Regions from separate parts of the Celeribacter indicus genome, predicted to be linked through region 2. Evidence: riboswitches for the same ligand, from Rfam matches in the RefSeq annotation. Region 2 holds a riboswitch; each other region holds the start of a gene.
The links. Region 2 has a riboswitch for cobalamin ahead of nrdH (glutaredoxin-like protein NrdH). Riboswitches for the same ligand answer to the same signal wherever they lie in the genome.
Positions count from the first base shown of each region.

Region 1: linked by a shared signal. The riboswitch ahead of P73_RS15540 (TonB-dependent receptor plug domain-containing protein) and the one ahead of nrdH (glutaredoxin-like protein NrdH) in region 2 are both predicted to bind cobalamin.
Region 3: linked by a shared signal. The riboswitch ahead of P73_RS02535 (DUF1636 family protein) and the one ahead of nrdH (glutaredoxin-like protein NrdH) in region 2 are both predicted to bind cobalamin.
Region 4: linked by a shared signal. The riboswitch ahead of P73_RS05265 (ABC transporter substrate-binding protein) and the one ahead of nrdH (glutaredoxin-like protein NrdH) in region 2 are both predicted to bind cobalamin.

Region 1 is NZ_CP004393.1:3,135,300-3,140,251, reverse strand. It holds gene P73_RS15545 (ABC transporter substrate-binding protein) at 1-479, opposite strand, end outside; gene P73_RS15540 (TonB-dependent receptor plug domain-containing protein) at 484-2,310, opposite strand; cobalamin riboswitch at 2,448-2,657, opposite strand; gene P73_RS24510 (PQQ-dependent sugar dehydrogenase) at 2,943-4,631, shown strand; gene P73_RS15530 (GumC family protein) at 4,729-4,952, opposite strand, start outside.
Region 2 is NZ_CP004393.1:1,148,876-1,153,827, reverse strand. It holds gene nrdF (class 1b ribonucleoside-diphosphate reductase subunit beta) at 1-29, opposite strand, end outside; gene nrdE (class 1b ribonucleoside-diphosphate reductase subunit alpha) at 37-2,160, opposite strand; gene nrdI (class Ib ribonucleoside-diphosphate reductase assembly flavoprotein NrdI) at 2,142-2,597, opposite strand; gene nrdH (glutaredoxin-like protein NrdH) at 2,602-2,823, opposite strand; cobalamin riboswitch at 2,916-3,104, opposite strand; gene P73_RS05870 (aspartate aminotransferase family protein) at 3,476-4,849, opposite strand.
Region 3 is NZ_CP004393.1:503,200-508,151, reverse strand. It holds gene P73_RS02545 (ABC transporter permease) at 1-740, opposite strand, end outside; gene P73_RS25450 (hypothetical protein) at 977-1,189, shown strand; gene P73_RS02540 (LysR family transcriptional regulator) at 1,186-2,163, shown strand; cobalamin riboswitch at 2,325-2,534, shown strand; gene P73_RS02535 (DUF1636 family protein) at 2,628-2,996, shown strand; gene cobW (cobalamin biosynthesis protein CobW) at 3,014-4,048, shown strand; gene cobN (cobaltochelatase subunit CobN) at 4,055-4,952, shown strand, end outside.
Region 4 is NZ_CP004393.1:1,027,452-1,032,403, forward strand. It holds gene P73_RS05260 (FecCD family ABC transporter permease) at 1-918, opposite strand, end outside; gene P73_RS05265 (ABC transporter substrate-binding protein) at 915-1,925, opposite strand; cobalamin riboswitch at 2,097-2,292, opposite strand; one part of gene P73_RS24805 (IS630 family transposase) at 2,483-3,097, opposite strand; one part of gene P73_RS24805 (IS630 family transposase) at 3,100-3,441, opposite strand; gene P73_RS05280 (ABC transporter permease) at 3,598-4,952, opposite strand, start outside.

The sequences.
Region 1 (4,952 bases), 2.0 Mb from region 2:
GAGGCGGCGATCTCCGCCTCGGCCTCCGCCCTCAGCGCCGCAAGCCGCGCGTTGAACTCGTCGATCACGGCCTGCGCCTCCGCCTCGCGATGCAGGGCGGCGCCCATCTGCGCGATGCGGGCGGGCACGTCGGCAAGCGAGGTCGCGGGGGAGAAGCGCATCACCGGAATGCCGAGATCCTCGAGGATCTGCATGGTTTCGCGCGCGGTATAGCTGCCGGAGACGACGAGATCGGGCGCGAGCAGGTAGATCTCCTCGGCGCGGGCGTCGTTGCGCGGATAGGCGCGCGCGGCCTCCGCCATGGCGGAACTGTGCGGGTCGGCGGCGAGCCCGGAGACGGAGACGAGCTGTCCCGGCGCGGCGAGCAGCATGGCGAGCTGATCGGTGCACAGGTTCGTCGAGACGACGCGCAGCGGCGCGGCCCCCGCCGCGCAGAGCGGCAGGCAGAGGGCGGCGACCAGCGCCGCCGCCCGGATCATGCGCTCAGAAGGAGGCACGGACACCGACATAGGCCGAGCGGCCCGGTGTGTTGTAACCGTCCGCGGTCTCGTAGTCCTCGTCCCCGAGGTTCTCGAGGCGCAGGGTGAGATCGGTGGCCGCCGTCAGCGCATAGGTGAACCCGGCGTTGACCAGCGTGTAATCGCCCACCTTGTGATCGGCCGGCGCGTAGGAGGAGGGGATGACATCCGCGACGTGCTGCACCTCGACCGTCCCGGTGAGACGGTCCGACAGCAGCGTGTCGAGCCCGAGGACGAGATCGTGACGCGGCACGCGCTCGGCGCGCTGCCCCTCGGTTTTCGCGTCGGTATAGGTATAGTTCCCCCGGAGCGCGAGCGCGGGGCCGACCCCGTAGCGGCCCGACAGCTCGATGCCCCTGGACACCGTGGTGCCGTCGACCTGCGCGTAGCAGCCGGGGCCGCCGACGCAGGCGGTCGAGGCGGTGTCGAAGTCGATCCGGTCCTCGATCTCCGTGTAGAATGCCGTCGCCTTCGCGAAGCTGTCGGATCCGAAGCGGCGCTCCGCGCCCAGTTCGAAGCTCCTGCTCGTCTCCTCCTCGAGGCCGGGATCGCCGTAATCGCTGTAGCGTTCGAAGAGCGAGGGCGCGCGGAAGCCGGTTCCGGCGACGGCGCGGATCGTCCAGTCCGGCGCCGCGCGCCAGGCGGCGGCAAGCCGGCCGGAGACATGGGAGCCGAAATCGGAATGGTCGTCGTAGCGCAGCGCCACCGACAGATCGACCGTCGGGGCGGCAGCGTAGAGCCATTCGCCACTCACCGACCAGCTGCGGTCGTCCGCGTCCCATCCGTCGATCTCGAACTCCTCCTCGGTATAGTCGAGCCCGACGCTCAGCGACGAGATGTCCGACAGCTCCGCCGTGCCGAGATAGGCGAGGTTGCGGCGGCGGCCCGAGTAATCTTCGGTATATCCGCCGGGATAGCTGCGCTCGGTCTCGAACAGGCTGGCGCTGAATTCATGATGCATCGCGCCGCCCGTCACACGCGCGAAGGCACGCAGGCCGGTTTCGTCGCGGCTGGTCTCGCCCTCGGGATCGGTGTCGGAGAGATCGTAGTCGGTCTCGGAGGTGCGGTAGAGGCCGGAGAGGCCGAGGGTCAGCCCGTCGCTCACGTCCTGTTCGAGGCCGAAGGTGAGGAAGGTCTGTTCGAACCCGTCGTCCTCGTCATCGCTCGCGCGCGAGGAAAATCCGTCGGTGCTGAGATGGGACAGGGTGAAGGAAAGCTTTCCGCTGTCGCTTTCCATCACGGTGGAGATCCCGCCGGCATAGGTGCCGTAGCTTCCGGCCTCGAAGGCGGCGGTCGAGGTGTAGCCCGGCCGCACCGCCTCGTCGGTGCGGATGTCGATCAGCCCGGCGATCGCCTCGGAGCCGTAGAGGGCGGATTGCGAGCCCTTCAGCACCTCGACGGAGGAGATGCCGAAGGACAGCAGCCCGCCGAAGTCGTACTGGCTTTGCGTTTTCGAGGGATCGGCGACGTCGATGCCGTTGATGCGCACGCCGACATATTGCGCGCCGAGACCGCGGATATACAGGTTTGTGGAGGCGCCGGTGCCGCCGTTGCGGGTAAAGCTCACGCCGGGCAGGCTGCCGAGCCGTTCGGAGACCGGCCGGGCCGCGGCGGTGAGCGCGTCGGCGTCGAGCTTTTCGACGGTGGCGCCGGTCCTGCCGGCCTCGACCGGCGTCAGGCTGCCGGAGACGATGATCTCGTCGAGCTCCAGGACGTCCTGTGCGACGGCCGGCAGGGCGAGGGTGGCGCAGAGCGCGGTGGAAAGCAGGTGGCGGGTCGTCAAGATCTTCATCCTTGTCCCATCGGTGCGCCGCATGAAATGCGGCCTGCAAGTGTCAGACGGTGCTCGGAAAAAGGTCCTTCAGGATTCCGAGCACGGCGATGTGCCACCACGACGGAAGACCGTAGCCCCGGCACGCCCCGCGCCCGGACTGGGTGAACACTTCGGCAGGTCTCCTGACTTGCGGGTCGCTGCTTGGCCGGGCCTTCCCGCGGGCCGTGAGGCGCCACAGTGGCTTTGTCCGGCTTCGCTCTCCGCCTACAGTTGCGGGGGCAGTCGCGGAATGGGCCCTGTCGCAGGGCGGACCGCGTTCCCTTTTATCCGGTGGTATCTCCCGGACCGAAGCGCTCACCTCCTAGCGCAGAGATCACGCGCCTGTAAAGGGGCGTCGGGCGCGGCATGGTGCCCGCCCGGCCGCGAGACCGGCGCCTCCAATTTGCGCAGTTGTCTGGAAAACATGCGGCGCGGCGGCGCGTTTTCGCGGCGGGCCCGCGCATAAGGCGCGTCGCGGCGGATCTTGGCTTGGAGGCGGCGGGGCGACCATGCAAGATATCCCGTGGAGAGGGTGGGTCTCTCCGCGCCCGAGGGCGCTGTCTTGATCTGTTAACGAGTATCCGGGGACGAGAGGAAAATCCGTGAAACCAATGCGTGTGGGTGCCTATGTTCTGGGCGGGCTGGCGGGGGCTGCGGCGCTCGTCGGGATCGGGGTCTGGGGTGGCTATGAGCTGAACAACCAGATGCAGGACCGCTGGAGCTTTTTCGCGACGCGATATTACAAGCTCCAGGGGGTCTACAATTCAATGTTCAACGCGGATGCGCCGCCGGAGGTGGAGCGGCTGGTCACGAACCGGGCGGTGCTGAGCAAGCGGACGATGTACCTGCCGGCGAGCGCGCGCGATTTCGCGGGCGGCATCGCGCCCTTTCTCGACCGCTCGCTCCTGCTGACCGACCGGCTCGGCAAGACCTTCCATATCGACGGGGAGACCGTCACCGAGCTTTCCGTCGCGCCGCCCGACGCAAAACGCGCGGAGCTGCAACAGCAGCTCGGCGAGGGGCTCCTGGGCGAGATCGAGGTGGATTTCAACTGGATGCGGTACAACGACGTGCTCTTCGTTCCGCGCGACGGCGGAGGCGGATCGCTCCTGATGTCCTTCACCGACTGGCGGCCCGAGGGGCTCTGCTTCGGCTCGACCCTCGCGCGGCTCGTGGTGGACAGCGACCGGCCGGAAGACTGGCAGGCCGGGCCGGAGGACTGGGAGGTGGTCGCGCAGACCGAGCCCTGTATCAAGCCCTTCACCTCCGGCAAGGGGATCTACGGCCTCGAGGCGGGCGGACGCATGGCGCCCCTGCCCGACGGGCGGGTGGTCTGGACCTCCGGTGTCTATGAGCGCGACGACCGCCACGAAGGGCTCGATTTCTCCACGGCGCTCGCCCAGACGGACGAGGGCGATTACGGTAAGGTGATGCTGGTCGACCTCGACACCGGCGAAAAGGAGATCGTCGCGAAGGGCCTGCGCAACCCGCAGGGCGTCACGGTCGATGTCGCGGGCGAGATCTGGGTGACGGATCACGGGATGGAGGGCGGCGACGAGCTGAACCATGTCTTCGAGGGGGCGAATTTCGGTTTTCCCGCGGTGAGTTACGGGGTGAAATACAACCGCAAGCCGGCCGGAAACGGCGACAGGCACGCCAATCACGACGGCTATGACGAGCCGGCGATGTCCTGGGTGCCGTCGATCGCGCCCTCCTCGGTGATCGCGGTCAACGGCTTTCACTACGCCTGGGACGGCGATTTCATCGTCGGCGGTCTCAGCGGCGCGCTGCACCGCGTGCACCTGCGCGACGGGCGCGGGGTCTATGACGAGGCGATCCAGTTCGGCCAGAGGATCCGCGACCTCGCGACGCTCGACGAGGGGCGCACCATCGTGGTCTATACCGACGACCGGCGGATCATCACGCTCGCGGCCGATACCGGCCCGGACCCGATGGCCCGGTTCGAGGCGCTCCTGCGCGAGGACGCGCCCTCGCCGGAGATCTTCGCCTCCGCCGAGAGCACGATGAATGCCTGCCTGCAATGCCACAGCCTCCTCGAGGGCGTGGACGAGGGCGCGGGGCCGACGCTGCACGCGGTCTGCGGGCGCGGACCGGGGGCGACGCCCTTCGACGGCTATTCCGGCGCGCTCGACGGCGTGGCCGGGGTCTGGACGCAGCAGACGCTCGCGGCCTTCATGTCCGACCCGGTGGCGCTCGCGCCGAACACCAACATGGCGTGGAGCGGGATGGAGGATGCGGCGGCGGCGGACCTGATCTCCGGGGTGCTCTGCAAGATGTGAGCGCGCGCGTCCGTCCGCCCCTGCGGCCGGCATGAGAAACCGCGCCCCTCGCAGGGCGCGGTTTTTGCGCGGATCCGGTGCCGGAGGGCGGGAGGCGTCAGGCCGTCGCGTCGTTCGTGAGCACGAGGCCCAGGTTGCGCGCATTCGCGTTTCTCGCCACCTCGAGCGGTTCATGCAGCTCGCCGCCGGTGAGCGTGCCCGCGCGCACCACGAACAGCTCGATGTCCATCTCCTCGAGCGAGGTGAAGGCGTCGGTGAAATCCTGCGCCGGGGGCAGGTCGAGGATGACCGTATCGAACTGCCGCGAGAGCGTCTGGAGGA
Region 2 (4,952 bases):
GGCACGCGAATGTCGGTCATGTCTTTCATCGGAACCTCACAATGTGCAGGAGACGCAGCCCTGCACCTCGGTCCCCTCCAGGGCCGTCTGGCGCAGGCGCACGTAATAGATGGTCTTGATGCCCTTCTTCCAGGCATAGATCTGGGCACGGTTGATGTCGCGCGTCGTCGCCTCCGCCGGGAAGAACAGCGTGAGCGACAGGCCCTGATCGACATGTTCCGTCGCCGCCGCATAGGTGTCGATCAGCGCCTCGGGCCCGATCTCGTAGGCGTCGCGATAATAGTCGAGATTGTCGTTGTTCATGAAGGCGGCCGGGTAATAGACCCGCCCGATCTTGCCCTCTTTGCGGATCTCGATCTTCGAGACGATGGGATGGATCGAGGAGGTCGAATTGTTGATGTAGCTGATCGAGCCGGTCGGCGGCACCGCCTGGAGGTTGCGGTTGTAGAGCCCGTCCTGCATCACCGCCTCCCGGAGCGCGGCCCAGTGCCCCCGCGTCGGCAGGTCGATGCCCTCGAACAGCGCCTTCACCGCGGCGCTCTCGGGAAGCCAGTCGCGTTCCACATATTTGTCGAAGAAGCTGCCGTCGGCATAGGCGCTGTCCCCGAACCCCCGGAAGGTCGTTTCCTTCTCCCGCGCCAGCGCGTTCGAGGCGCGGAGCGCGTGATAGGCGACGGCGGCGAAATAGACGGAGGTGAACTCGATCCCCTCCGGACTGCCGTAATGGATGTGCTCGCGCGCCAGGAACCCGTGCAGGTTCATCTGGCCGAGGCCTATGGCATGGCTTTCGTCATTGCCGCGGCGGACCGAGGGCACGGCGTCGATCGCCGACATCTCCGACACGGCGGTGAGCGCCCGCACGGCGGTCTCGACCGTCTGCCCGAGCTGCTTGCCATCCATCGCCTTCGCGATGTTGAGCGAGCCGAGGTTGCAGGAAATATCCGTCCCGAGGCGGGCATAGGACAGGTCCTCGTTGAAGTCCGAGGCCTCGTTGACCTGGAGGATCTCCGAACAGAGGTTCGACATGTTGATCCGTCCCGCGATCGGGTTCGCGCGGTTCACCGTGTCCTCGAACAGGATATAGGGATAGCCGCTCTCGAACTGGATCTCCGCGAGCGTCTGGAAGAAGGCGCGGGCGTTGATCTTCTTCTTGCGGATGCGCTTGTCGTCCACCATCTCCTCGTATTTTTCCGTGACGGAGAGTTCCGAGAAGGGCACGCCATAGACCTTTTCGACATCGTGCGGCGAAAAGAGATACATATCGGCGTTTTTCTTGGCCAATTCGAACGTCACATCGGGAATGACCACGCCAAGGCTCAGCGTCTTGATACGGATCTTCTCGTCCGCGTTCTCGCGTTTCGTGTCGAGGAAGCGCAGGATGTCGGGGTGATGCGCGTTGAGGTAGACCGCCCCCGCCCCCTGCCGCGCGCCAAGCTGGTTGGCATAGGAAAAGCTGTCCTCGAGGAGCTTCATCACCGGGATCACGCCGGAGGACTGGTTCTCGATCCCCTTGATCGGCGCGCCGTGCTCGCGGATGTTGGTCAGCAGGAGCGCCACCCCGCCGCCGCGCTTGCTGAGTTGCAGCGCGGAGTTGATGCCCCGCCCGATGCTCTCCATGTTGTCCTCGAGCCGCAGAAGGAAGCACGAGATCAGCTCCCCGCGGCTCTTCTTCCCGGCGTTCAGGAAGGTCGGCGTCGCCGGCTGGAACCGGCCCGACAGGATCTCCTCCATGAAGGCCATCGCGAGCGCCTCGTCGCCGCGCGCAAGCGCAAGGGCCACCATCACCACGCGGTCCTCATAGCGTTCGAGATAGCGCTGCCCGTCGCGGGTCTTCAGCGTGTAGGAGGTGTAATACTTGAACGCGCCGAGGAAGGTCGGGAAGCGGAACTTCTTCGCATAGGCCGCCTCCCAGATCCTGCGCATGAAATTCCTGGAATACTGGTCCAGGACCTCCGCCTCGTAATAGCCTTCCTCCACGAGATAGCCGAGCTTCTCGTCGAGCGAGTGAAAGAACACCGTGTTCTGGTTCACATGCTGCAAGAAATACTGACGCGCGGCCATGCGATCCGCCTCGAAGCGGATCCGGCCCTCCCCGTCGTAGAGATTGAGCATCGCGTTCAGCGCGTGGTAATCGAGGCCGTTCAGGTCGGTGTCGAGCATGGCGCGGATCCCATTTTTTCGAGCCCGGCGCGGACGCGGGCGATATCGCTGTCAAATCCCGCCAGCTCGAACTTGTAGAGCAGCGGAACATCGCATTTGCGGGCGATCACATCGCCCGCCATGGCATAAAGCCTGCCGAAATTCCGGTTTCCGGCCCCGATCACGCCCCGCATCAGGGCGCGGGTGTCGGGGTCGTTGAGCAGCCGGATCACCTGTTTCGGGACCGCCCCGCGCCCGGTCCCGTCGGCATAGGTCGGACAGATCAGGACGAAGGGGCGGGCGATGCCGGGCATCGCCTCCTTCGGGGAGATCGGCACGCGCCGGACCGTCAGCCCGAGCCGCGCGACGAAACGCAAGGTGTTCCCCGATGCGGAGGAATAATAGACGATCTCCGGCAGGCCCTGCGGCGGCACCGGGACGGCAGCATCCGGGGGCATGGGATCACAGGAGCCGCGCGATCATGTCCGGGCGGAAGCCCGACCAGTGGTCCTCTCCCGCGACGACGACCGGCGCCTGGCGATAGCCGAGCCCGGTCACGCGGCTCATCGCGTCGCTGTCCTGGGTCAGGTCGATGACATCGTAGGACAGCCCCTTCGCATCGAGCGCGCGGGTCGTGGCGGTGCATTGCACACAGGCGGGTTTGGAATAGACGGTGATGCTCATGTCGGTCCTCTCGCTTCTCTCAGACGTCGAGGCCGCGAGCGACGGACCGCAGGCGCCCCGCCGAACACACGCCCCCGAACCCTCCGTTCGTGGTCATTGTCATATGCCCGGCAGGTCTCCTGACTCGCGGTTCACCGCTTGGCCGGCCTTCCCGGACGTGCGTCCAGTGGCGTGATCGGCCTCGCTCACCGCTTACAGTTGCGGGGGCAGCGCCGGACTCTCACCGGCTTCCCTCTTAGCCGGCGACTCGTGCCGACGGAACCGAAGCAACATCATATTGATGGTTTCGACGAGGGCTTGTCAATATCTGGTTTTCCCACGCGCCCTCGCCCCGCGCCGGAAGACGGGGCGAACGGTGTGGTAACGGGATCTTTACCCGCGCCGGATAGGGTGGAGAGACCGGTGCCGCAACCTCCGCAACTCGCGGCGCCGGTCCTCCCTCCGGCTGAAAGGCAGATCCATGATGATGACGTTCCGACCCCTCGCCCGCACCCTCGCCGTGACGATCACCGGGATCTTTCGGGGCGCCGCCGGATGCACGATCCGGGCGGAGCCCCGGATGGCCCGGCCGCTCCCGCGGCTGGGCAGTCCCGCAACCGGACGCAGCCGGCGGCATGGCCCGGCCGTCCCCCTGGCCTCCTCTCCGCCGGTCTCAGCCGGGCAGCACGGTGTCCACCGCCACCTTCATCGCATCCACGATCCGGTCCGCTTCGCCGCGGGTGAGGCAGAAGGGCGGCGCGAAGCCGATGATGTCGCCCTGCGGCAGGGCCCGCCCGATGACCCCCTCCGCCAGAAGCGCCGCGGCGAGCGAGGCCCCGACCTGATCCCCCGCGTCGAAGAAGCTGCGGCTGTCCCGGTCCCGCACGAAATCCAGCGCACAGAGCATGCCCTCGCCCCGGATCTCCCCGACATTCGGATGATCGCCCAGCGCGTCCTTCATCGCCGCCGTCAGATAGGCGCCGGTGCTTGCGGCATTCTCGACGAGGGCCAACTCGTCCAGAAGCCGGAGGTTGGCCACGCCGGCCGCGGCCCCCACCGGATGCGCGGAATAGGTCCAGCCATGGCCGATGGGCCCGTTCTCGTCCGTTCCCCGTTCGAGCACCTTCCACATCCTCTCCGACACGATCGTGCCGGAAAGCGGCGCATAGGCGGAGGTCAGCCCCTTGGCGATGGTGATGAGATCCGGTTTCAGCCCGTACCGCCCGGAACCGAACATCGTCCCGAGCCGGCCGAAACCGGTCACGACCTCGTCGGCGACCAGAAGGATGTCGTGCCGGTCGAGCACCTCCTGAATCGCCTCCCAGTAACCGGCCGGCGGCGGCACGATGCCGCCCGTGCCCAGGACCGGCTCGCCGATGAAGGCCGCGATCGTGTCCGCCCCTTCCCGCGCGATCAACTCCTCGAGCTTCGCGACGCAATCGGCGACGAAGGCCGCTTCGGACATGGCGAGGTCGTCGCGGCGGAAATAACAGGGCGCTTCCGTGTGCAGCACGCGGTCCAGGGGCAGGTCGAACTTCCGGTGGAACAGCTCGAGCCCGGTCAGCGATCCGGTCATCAGGCCGGAGCCGTGATAGCCGCGGCGGCGGGAGATGATCTTCTTCTTCTCCGGCCGGCCGAGGATGTTGTTGTAATACCAGATCAGCTTGATGTTGGTTTCGTTCGCATCGGAGCCGGACAGGCCGAAATACACCTTCGACATATGCTCGGGGGCGCGGTCCAGGACCATTTTCGCGAGCGTGATCGACGCTTCCGTGCCATGGCCGACATAGGCGTGGTAATAGGCCAGCTCGCGCGCCTGTTCCGCGATGGCCTCCGCGATCTCCTGCCGGCCGTAGCCCACGTTCACACAGTAGAGCCCCGCGAACCCGTCGAGGAATTCGCGCCCGTCGCGATCCACGATCGTGGCGCCCCGCGCCGTCCTGACGATCCGGCCCGGCGCCTCGCCGCGGGCATGCCGGGCGAGATGGGTGGAGGGATGGAAGAAATTCTCGCGATCCCATGTGTCGAGCTGGTCGTTGGTCAGCATGCCTTTCCCCTTTCCTTGCGCCGGACCACGGCGCCGCGCGGCGGCGCGGTCCGGCCGTCGCCTGCCAGTCTGACGCCGCCGCGCGGAAAGGGAGACCAAAAGG
Region 3 (4,952 bases), 650 kb from region 2:
GTCGAATTGGCGAGCTTGGTGTTCACGGAGGACACCGTCATCGCCATGATCAGCCCGGCGCAGAAGGCGACGAAGGCGGAGATGCCGTACATCAGGACGCGGATCGGCCGGATCGGAATGCCGCTGTTGCGCGAGGCGAGGGGGTTGTCGCCGATGGCGTAGATGAAGGCTCCGTAGCGCGTCAGGCGCAGGCCCACGAAGGCGACACAGGCGATGACGAGGAACAGCACGACGGGCATCGGGATCGCCGCAAGCGTGCCGGTGCCGAGTGCGGACAGCCAGCCCAGGTCGCCGCCGATGAAGATGTTGTCGCTGGGCACGAGCGCGAACCGCCCCAACCCGGCGATGACGGTGGCCATCGCGAGCGTGGCGAAGATGTCCGGGATCTCGACATAGGCGACGAGGATCCCGTTCACGATGCCGATCCCGAGTGCGAGCAGCATGCCCAGCAGAAGTGCCAGCTCGATCGGCATCCCGCGGGACACGAGCACGAAGGCCCAGCCGGTCGAGAACACCATCACCGCGACCATCGTCAGGTCGATGCCGCGGCCGATCACCACCACAGCCATCCCGACCGCCAGGACTCCGAGGATCGACACGTTCTGCAACAGCGACAGAAGGTTCGAGATCTGAAAGAAATTGTCGAGAAACAGTGAGAAGGCGACAAACAGCACGCCGGAAATGGCGAGCACCATCTGCTCCTGTGTCAATGAGACTCTCGTCTTGTGCGATGCGTTCATGGCGGCCTCCTCCCATGGCCCCGCGCCTGCTCTCCCCTGCATCTTCCGTGCGGAGTTCGAGAGCCTGCGCCCCAGAAACAATGGCTGTATCGCGGCGGCGGGACGGGTCGTCTCCTCCGGTGCCGCCGATGTGCCACCCCCTCATGGACGATGGCGCGATGTCCTCCCGTTTGCGCAGGAACGCTCGGGCGTCCTGCATGCCTTGTTTCCGTTATTTTTCGAAATCGGAGGCGGGTTTGTCCAATATCAACCTGCAAAAAATTCATAACTTAAAACTTATGAATGGAGATTGCCGCCCGGCTCCGGCCTCGCGAGGAAAGGCTTTGGAAATCGCGCTTTTCGGCTATGCTGTATCGCGCAACCCTGCGGCGGGAGGGCGGTCTGCGGGCACGATCCCGCCCGCCCCCGCCGCCGGCAGCCGCCCGAAACCGAAGTCCGAGCCGATATGACGAAATCCCCGCCCCAGGCGCCGCTCACCGCCCTGACCAGCGAATTCCTGCATTCGCGCAATCTGACGCTGCACAAGCTCAACGTGTTCTGCATGATCGCAAGGTATTCGAGCGTGACCCGAACCGCCGAGCGGCTCAACATCGCGCAGCCCGCCGTCACCTCGCATCTGCGCAGCCTCGAGGACAGCCTCGGAACGCAGTTGGTCCGCAAGACGGGGCGCAATATCGAACTGACGCAGGCGGGTGAACGGGTCTATTCCTGGGCGACGGAGGTCATGCAACGCAGCTCCGAAATGCTTCTCGATCTCGCCGACATCAAGAAGGGCGTGCTGGGCCAGACCAAGATCGCGGCGGCCATGGTTGTCGGAACTTATAAACTTCCCGATATCATTATCCGGTTTCACAAGGAATATCCGGCTGCCAAGGTCTGCATGTCGATGTCCAGCCCCCACCTCGCGACGCAGGCGGTGCTGTCCGGAGATTGCGATTTCGGCGTGACGCTGATCGACCCGACGCAGGACACGTCGCGGCTCGAGACCGAGCTGCTCTGGAAGGAGCCGCTATTCCTCGTCGCGGCTCTCGACAGTACGCTGGTGGGCGACGTCGCCACCCTGTCCGAACTCGCCTCCCTGCCGTTCGTGACGCCGATGAAGGGACAGATCGCGCGCGAGCTGATCGACGAGGCGCTGCGCACGGCAGGGGTGGTGAGGACCAACAGCGTGCTGGAATTCGGACATCCGGAGCCGATCCTGGCTGCCATTCGCGCCGATATCGGGCCGGGTTTCGTCTTCCAGAGCGCGCTGCCCGCCGATCTCGAAAGGGAAGGCCTCCGCATCGTGCGCACGCCTGGGATCGAGCTCACCATGCCCCTGTTCCTGATCTACGACAGGAAGACCGTCTTTTCCGCGCCGCAGACGGATCTGATCGACAGGATCCGTCGCACATTCGCCGCCCTGCAAGATGCTCCGGCATAGCCGGACGGATCCGGCGCTTAGCCTTGTTCTCCCGGAGCGTCCTGCGCCACCGCAGCAGTCCCTCTCACTCAGCCTCCTCTCCCGATGGCGAAGAGCGGTGCTGGCCGGCGCAGATGGACGCATCCCTGCCATCCCGTCCTTGACAACCACACCGGCTTTGCCTCAGGTGAGGGCCAGCTGGTTCCTGTCTGTGACAGGCGAAGAGGGAATGCGACAGACCGCAAAGGTCAAAGCGCAGCCGCCCCCGCGACCGTGACCGGAGAGGTCCGCCCGAAGCCACTGGCCAATGTGCCGGGAAGGCGGGTGGACCGCAGGAGCGCAATGCTCCGGGATCCGCAAGCCGGGAGACCTGCCAGCACAGATTTGTTTCGGGCGAACGGGGTGTGTCGCGGCCGGCTAGAGATGGCTTGTCCACCGCCTCTCCTGCCTTCCGCTCCCGCATCGTCCCTTTGGAGGACTGCGAGATGGGCGGGGTGACCCTGATGATCTGCCAAACCTGCCGGCGCGTCGCGGGCGGTCCGCCCGAGACGGAGGAGCCGCGTCCCGGAGCGCGCCTGCTGGGGCGGCTCGAGGCGGCGTGCCTGCCCGACACTGTCACGATCCGCCCCGTCGCCTGCCTGTCGGCCTGCACGCGCGGCTGCACCATCGCGCTTTCCGGCGGGCCGAAGCGCTGGAGCTACATCTATGGCGACCTCGATCCCGACCGCCATGTCGAGGCGATCCTCGAGGGCGCGGCGCGCTATGCCGCGAGCGAGGACGGGCGCGTTCCCTGGCGCGAGCGCCCGGAGATCTTCCGCAAGCAATCCATCGCCCGGCTTCCGCCGCAGGACTGACCCCAAAGGAGTTGCAGATGTCCGATCTGAATAAAATCCCCGTCACAGTCATCACCGGCTTTCTCGGCTCTGGCAAGACCACGCTGGTGCGTCATCTCATGGCCAATCCCGAAGGCCGGCGCCTCGCGGTGCTGGTCAACGAATTCGGCACCGCCGGGGTGGACGGCGATATCCTGAAATCCTGCGCCGACGAGAATTGCCCGGCCGAGAGCATCGTCGAGCTGGCCAATGGCTGCATCTGCTGCACGGTCGCGGACGAATTCATCCCCACGATCGAGGCCCTGCTGGCCCTGCCGCAGCGCCCCGATCACATTCTCATCGAGACCTCGGGGCTCGCGCTGCCCAAACCGCTGCTGAAGGCGTTCGACTGGCCGCCGATCCGCTCGCGCGTGACCGTGGACGGTGTAATCGCGCTCGCCGATGCCGAGGCGGTGGCGGCGGGGCTCTTCGCACCGGACCCGGCCGCGGTTCAGGCCCAGCGCGAGGCGGACGAGAGTGTGGATCACGAAACACCGCTGTCGGAAGTCTTCGAGGACCAGATCTCCTGCGCCGATATCGTGCTGCTGACCAAGGCAGACCTGGCGGGCGAGGACGGCGTGACGAAGGCCCGTGCGGTGGTCGAGGCGGAGGCCCCCCGCCCGGTCCCGATCCTGACGGTGACCGAGGGTGCGGTGGATCCGCGCGTGGTTCTGGGGCTCGGCGCGGCCGCCGAGGACGACATCGACGCCCGGCCCAGCCACCACGATGGCGCGGAGGATCACGAGCATGACGACTTCGACACGGTGGTGGTGGGCATGGGCGAAATCGCGGATCCGCAGGTCTTGCAGGACGCGATCGGCCGGCTCGCGCGCGAGCAGAACGTTCTGAGGGTGAAAGGGTATGTCGCGGTCGCGGGCAAACCGATGCGGATGCTCGTTCAGGCTGTGGGGGCGCGGGTGCGGGCGCAATACGACCGGCCCTGGGGCGGAGAGCCGCGGCGTTCGGAACTGGTCGTGATCGCCGAGCACGACAATGTGGACGAGGCGGCGATCCGCGCGGTGCTGGGAGCCTGAGCGACGATGCACATCGTTTTCCGCGAAAGCCACGGTCTCGAGGAGACGGACCTGCCGCAGGATCTGGGGCAGAGCCCCGCCGATCTGATTGCGCTGTCCTTCTCCGACAGCGATCTGGGGGCTTTCGCGGCTGGCTGGCACCGGGCACGCGACACGGGCGCTCCGCTGCCGTCGCTGCGCCTCGCCAACCTGGCGGCCTTGCGTCACCCGCTTTCGGTCGATGTCCATGCCGAGCAGACCCTCGAGGGGGCAAAGGGAATCCTCGTGCGGCTGATCGGCGGCGAGAGCTACTGGCCCTACGGGCTCGCGACGCTCCAGGATCTCGCGCGGAGGCGCGGGATGGCGCTTGCGGTGCTGCCGGCGGACGGCCGACCGGATCCGCGGCTCGACGCGCTCTCTACCCTCCCCGTCTCGACCCTGCGCCGCTTGCAGCACCTGTGCGATGCGGGCGGGGCGGTCGCAGCGCAGGCGGCGCTGGCACAGCTCGCGCTCGCCGCGGGGCTCTATGCGCAGCCCGTCGCGGGGCTGAAATCGGTGCCGGAAGCCGGGTTCTACCGCCCCGGCGCCGGGGTCGTACCCCCGCCCGAGCCCCCCGACCGGCCGCTCGCGCTCGTCACCTTCTACCGCTCCTACCTGAGCGCAGCCGATACCGCGCCCGTCGAGGCGCTGATTGCCGCGCTCGAGGCGCGGGGGTTCGACGCCTTCGGCCTCTTCGCCCCGTCGCTCAAGATCGCGTCGATCGCGGATTGGCTGCGCCGGGAGATCGCGCGCCTTGCCCCGGCGGCAATCGTCAACGCCACCGCCTTTTCCGCGAAGGGACCGGATGGCGCGCCCTCGCCGCTCGACGCCGCGGGTTGTCCGGTCTTTCAGGTCGCTCTCTCGACAGCGGAGCGCCGGCTCTGGG
Region 4 (4,952 bases), 120 kb from region 2:
GATCAGGAACATCGCCCCCGCCAGCGCAGCGGCCGGAATGAGCCGCCCGTGTCGCGGACCGACGACGAAGCGCATGGCATGGGGGATCACCAGGCCGACGAAGCCGATGGAGCCCACGAGGCTGACCATCGTGGCGGTCATGAGCGTGGTCGCCCCGATCAGCACGACCTGCACCTGACGCACCGGAATACCCAGCGCGGCGGCCGAGGACGTGCCGAAGGAAAAGGCGTCCATTGCGCGGGCGAACCACAGACAGGCGAGGAACCCCAGCGCCACCGCCGGCGCGGCCAGCGTGACATCCGGCCAGCGCACGCCCGACAGGTTGCCCAGCAGCCAGAACATGATGCCGCGTGCCTGTTCCGCATTGGCGGATTTGGCGATGAAGAACGATGTCAGCGCGTTGAACAGTTGCGAACCTGCGATCCCCGCCAGCACCAGATGCGCCGAACCGCCCCCCGCCGCCCGCGCCAGCGCTGCGACCAGCAGGAAGGCCAGCGCAGCCCCGCCAAAGGCGCCGGCCGATATGCCGACAAGGCCGCCGCCGACGCCGAGGATCGTGACCGCCACCGCCCCGGTTCCGGCCCCGGCGGAAACGCCCAGAAGGTAGGGATCGGCCAGCGCGTTGCGCACCAGCGACTGCAACACCACGCCGGACAGCGCAAGCCCCGCGCCGCAGGCCGCGGCGACCAGCGTGCGCGGCAGGCGGTAGCTCCAGACGATGCCGGCGTCGATGGGATCGACCGCATGGCCCGCGCCCCACAGGTTGTTGGCAAAGACTGCCGCGATGGTGGCGACGGGCAGGGGGGTCTCGCCGATGATCACACCGGCGAGGATCGAAAGCGCAAGCGCGGCCGCCCCCGCCGCTGCCCAGAGCGCGACGGGCCGCAGCACTGCGGCGGGGGCGGCGGTATCCGTCATTGCAGGTCGAACTCCGCCAGCGCGTCGGAGAGTGTTTCCAGCGCGCCGATATTGCGGATCGACGGATCCATGCCATGCGCGTCCAGGATGACGATCCGGTCGTTCTTCACCGCCTCCATCTGGCTTGCGACGGGATCGGAGCGCAGGAATTCCAGCTTCCGCTCCACATCGTCGGCCTCGAACCGGCGGCGGTCCATGCGGGCGACGACGATCACGGTGGGATCGGCGCGGGCGATGGTCTCCCAGCTTACGGTGGGCCATTCCTCGTTACTGTCGACCACGTTCCTGAGCCCGAGCGCCTGCATCATGTAGGCCGGCGCGCCGCCCTGGCCGGCGACATAGGGGTCGATGTCCATCTCTGCCGAGGAAAACCAGAACACCGCCGATGCCTCCTTCAGGCCGAGGCCCTGCGCCTTCTCGATCGCCGCCGCCTCGCGCGCCTTCAGATCGGCGACCAGCGCCTCGCCGCGCCCGGCCACGTCGAAGATCTGCGCCAGGTCGCTGATGCCCTGATAGAGGCTGTCCATGGAATACAGCTCCAGCCGGGTGCCGTCCGAGCCCGCGGTGTTGTCCTTGCCGACGCAATCGGCAGGCAGCGTATAGGTCGGGATGCCGAGGTCGGCGAACTGCTCGCGCGTGGCGACGATCCCCTGCGCGCCCACATGCCATTCGTATTGCACCGCGACCAGACCGGGACGCTTGGCCACGACGCTTTCGAAGCTCGGATCGTTGTCGGCGAGCCGTGCGACCCCGGCGTTCAACTCGGCGAATTCGGGCAGCACCTCGGTAAACCAGACGGAGGTTCCGACCACCTTGTCGCCAAGGCCCAGCGAATAGAGGATCTCGGTCGCGGCTTGCCCGACCGTCACCACGCTTTCCGGTGCCGCGTCGAACGTCACCTCGACACCGCAATTGGCGAGCGTCAGCGGGTATTGAGTTTCGGCCTGCGCTGGCAGCGCAAGCCATGCGGCGCCCAGGGCCGCCGCGGTCAGGGGTCTGATGAACATGAATCGTCTCCGGTATGTGATGCGACCGGAGACAGGGAGGGAATGCCGACCCGCAGGCCGACGGCCATCGCCGGAATGGCGGCGGGTGGGTCCGTTCTGGCTGTGACGGCCGCGACGGGACGTCTTTGGGAAGACTTCATTCGACACCTCCCCGGACACCCCGTCCGGGCCGCGTTGCTGACAGTGTCGGCAGGTCTCCTGACTGGCGGGTCATTGCTGACAGCAGCCTTCCCATGGCCCATGGCCACAGTGGCATTATCGCTGCGCGCTCGCCGCCTACAGTTGCGGGGGCAGTTCCGGTTCGCCGGCGGGCCGGCGGCGGATTCCCTTTTGATTCCTTGCGGAAACCGACAACGGACAAGTAACCAACCGCCTTTTCCAAAGCAAGCGCGCAAAAAGTTATGGAGGGCAGAGTTAGACAATGGTGTTCAGAATGCCTGCCTTCGCATTCAGAGACGATAGGGGCGCAGGTCGCGGAACCAGCCGGTGTTCACCTACTCCAGCGCTGCCGCCTCATTGCGGAGGATCGGGGCAAAAGCCGATAAAGCGTTTCGGCTTTAACCCGAGACATATCCAGCAGCCTTGAAGTAGTTCCAGCACTCTGTTGGGTCGTAGAGCTCGCAGATTGCGCCGATGGCGTCGAAGACTTCGGTGAAGGTTCTGGCGCCGATCTTTCGAAGGTGAGCTTTCAGTTTGGAGAATGCTTGCTCGATGGGATTGAGATCCGGCGAGTAAGGCGGGAGGTACAGAAACCAGCAGCCGTGGTCGTGCAAGGCCTGAGCCGCCTCCTTGTTCCGATGGGTCGCCAGATTGTCCAGGATGACAACGGTGCCGGGGGCGATCTCCGGGACAAGCACTTCTCGGATGTAGACGGCAAAGGCGGGGCCATCCATGGCACCCTTGATGACCCATGGTGCGATCAAAGCATCCGAGGCCAGCCCGGCGATCAGCGTTTGGGTTCCCCAACTGCCAAACGGTGCATCCATGGTCAGGCGATGACCCCGCTTGGCCCGGCCACGCAGACGGGTCAGGTTGGTCTTCACTGCCGTTTCATCAATAAAGACAACGCGTTCGGGAAAGGCCGCAATGGCAGGCAGCCGATGCTTGAACCACTCAGTCCGCTGCTGTCTTACCTTGGCGCGACCGCGCTCGGTGGCGACCAGCGACTTTTTTTGTATGTGAAACCGAGCCGGGACAGCAGGTTGGCGATGGAAGAATGATGCACCCGCACGCCTGCCGCGGCCGCCAGCGCGTCGCGCAACTCAAAGAGCGTGATGTCGGGGTCTTGCGCGACCAGTTCCTTCAGGAAAGCCTGATGCGCTGCCAGCTTTCCCCGACCACGTGGCGGGCCTTGCGGTGCGGGCTCCGCATGGCCCTTGGTCCGAACCTGACGCGCCCACCGCGCGCCTGTCGCCGCAGACACTTTCAGGCGCAACGCCGCCGCCCGCCCGCTTAACCCTTCCTCAATATACTCCTGAAACCGCGCCCGAAGCGCATTCGGCAAAGGTGCTGACATGATCCATCCTCCCAAACAGGATGAATCACATCAGCCACCTCAAGGAAACCCCCGCCGATTCAAATTCAAGCCGAAACGCTTTAGGCCCTGACGGCAAGGGCCTCGACCAAGTCGTCCACACGATTGCCACTTCCGCTTTCCGGATCGCTCATCGCCTTACTCCGCCGTTGCCATACCAAGCCGCTGAAGAACTCGTCGCTCAACGAGGACCACCGCCAGGTAAAAGAGCACAGACAGCAGAACCGAGACGGCTGCCACGGCCCAGATCATGCCGTAGTCGAGAAATCCGCGGGACTGGTTCAGAAGATTGCCCAGGCCTTTCCCGGTGGCCAGCCATTCTGCAATCATCACGCCCAACAGCGCGCGTGGCACGGTCAGGCGCGTCGCAGCGAACAGATATGGCAGCGAGGTGGGGAGCGTCACCATGCGCATCTCTTTCCAGCGTCCCGCCCCGTAGGCGCGGGGCAGATCCTGTGCGCTGCGTGGTACCAGCGCCAGTCCCTGGGCCAGCGTCACGAAAGCAGGAAAGAACGTCACCGAGATCGTCGCCCAAAGTGTCAGCGACGTGCCGCGCCCGAGGATCAGCACCAGAAGCGGCGTCAGAGCCACCAGCGGCATGGTCTGCGTGACCAGTGCCACCGGCATGAAGGCCTCGATGGCGCGGGGAAACAGCCGTGACGAGATCGCCAACAGGAAGGCAAACCCGAGCCCGGCGGCCATGCCCGCAAACGTGATCGGCAAGGTTTCGGCCAGTGCGGCCAGCAAGCGGGTCTGTGCGCTTTCGGCCGTTGGGGCCAGAAACAGGTAGTCGACCACGCCCCAGGGTGTTTTCGAGATCAGGTCCGGGACACCTGTTGCTTTGATGAAAGCCCACCAGACGAGGAAGGGGAGCGCGATGGTGCCCAGCGTCAGGACAATCCGCTTGGCGGGGCGCCCAGCGGCTTTGGACTCCTGGGGCATGGCGGTGTTCAGCGTCACCGCACGCGTGGCACCGATGGTCCGGGTGGCGAGAAGCGCGAAAACACCATAGGAAAGACCTGCGATCAGCGTGGCCACCAGGCCGATGCCCCAGAGCCGGTCAGGCTCGCCGCGTCCGAGCGAGCCCAGCAGATAGGCACCCAGCCCCCAGCGTCCGCCGCCGCCAAACTCGGCCAGGATCGCGCCTAGAACAGCATTGGGCGCGGCCACGCGAAGCCCCGCTAGGATCGAAGGCAATGCGCCCCGGAACTGCACCCGGCGCAGGATGTCCCATCGGGTGCCGCCATAGGCGCGGATCACGTCTGTCGCGCGGCTGTCGGCCTGGCTCAGCCCGATCACGGTGGCTGTCATCGTGACGAAATAGACCCCGAGCGCGGCGAGAGCGATGCGCGGTGCCATTCCGGAAAGCGTCAGAACGAGGATCGGTGCGATGGCGATGGGAGGGAGCGCGAAGGCTGCGATATTCACACCCCGAAACAGCCGCAGCGCCGTGGGCGAGAGCGCAAAGATGACTCCCGCGCCGATCCCCAACG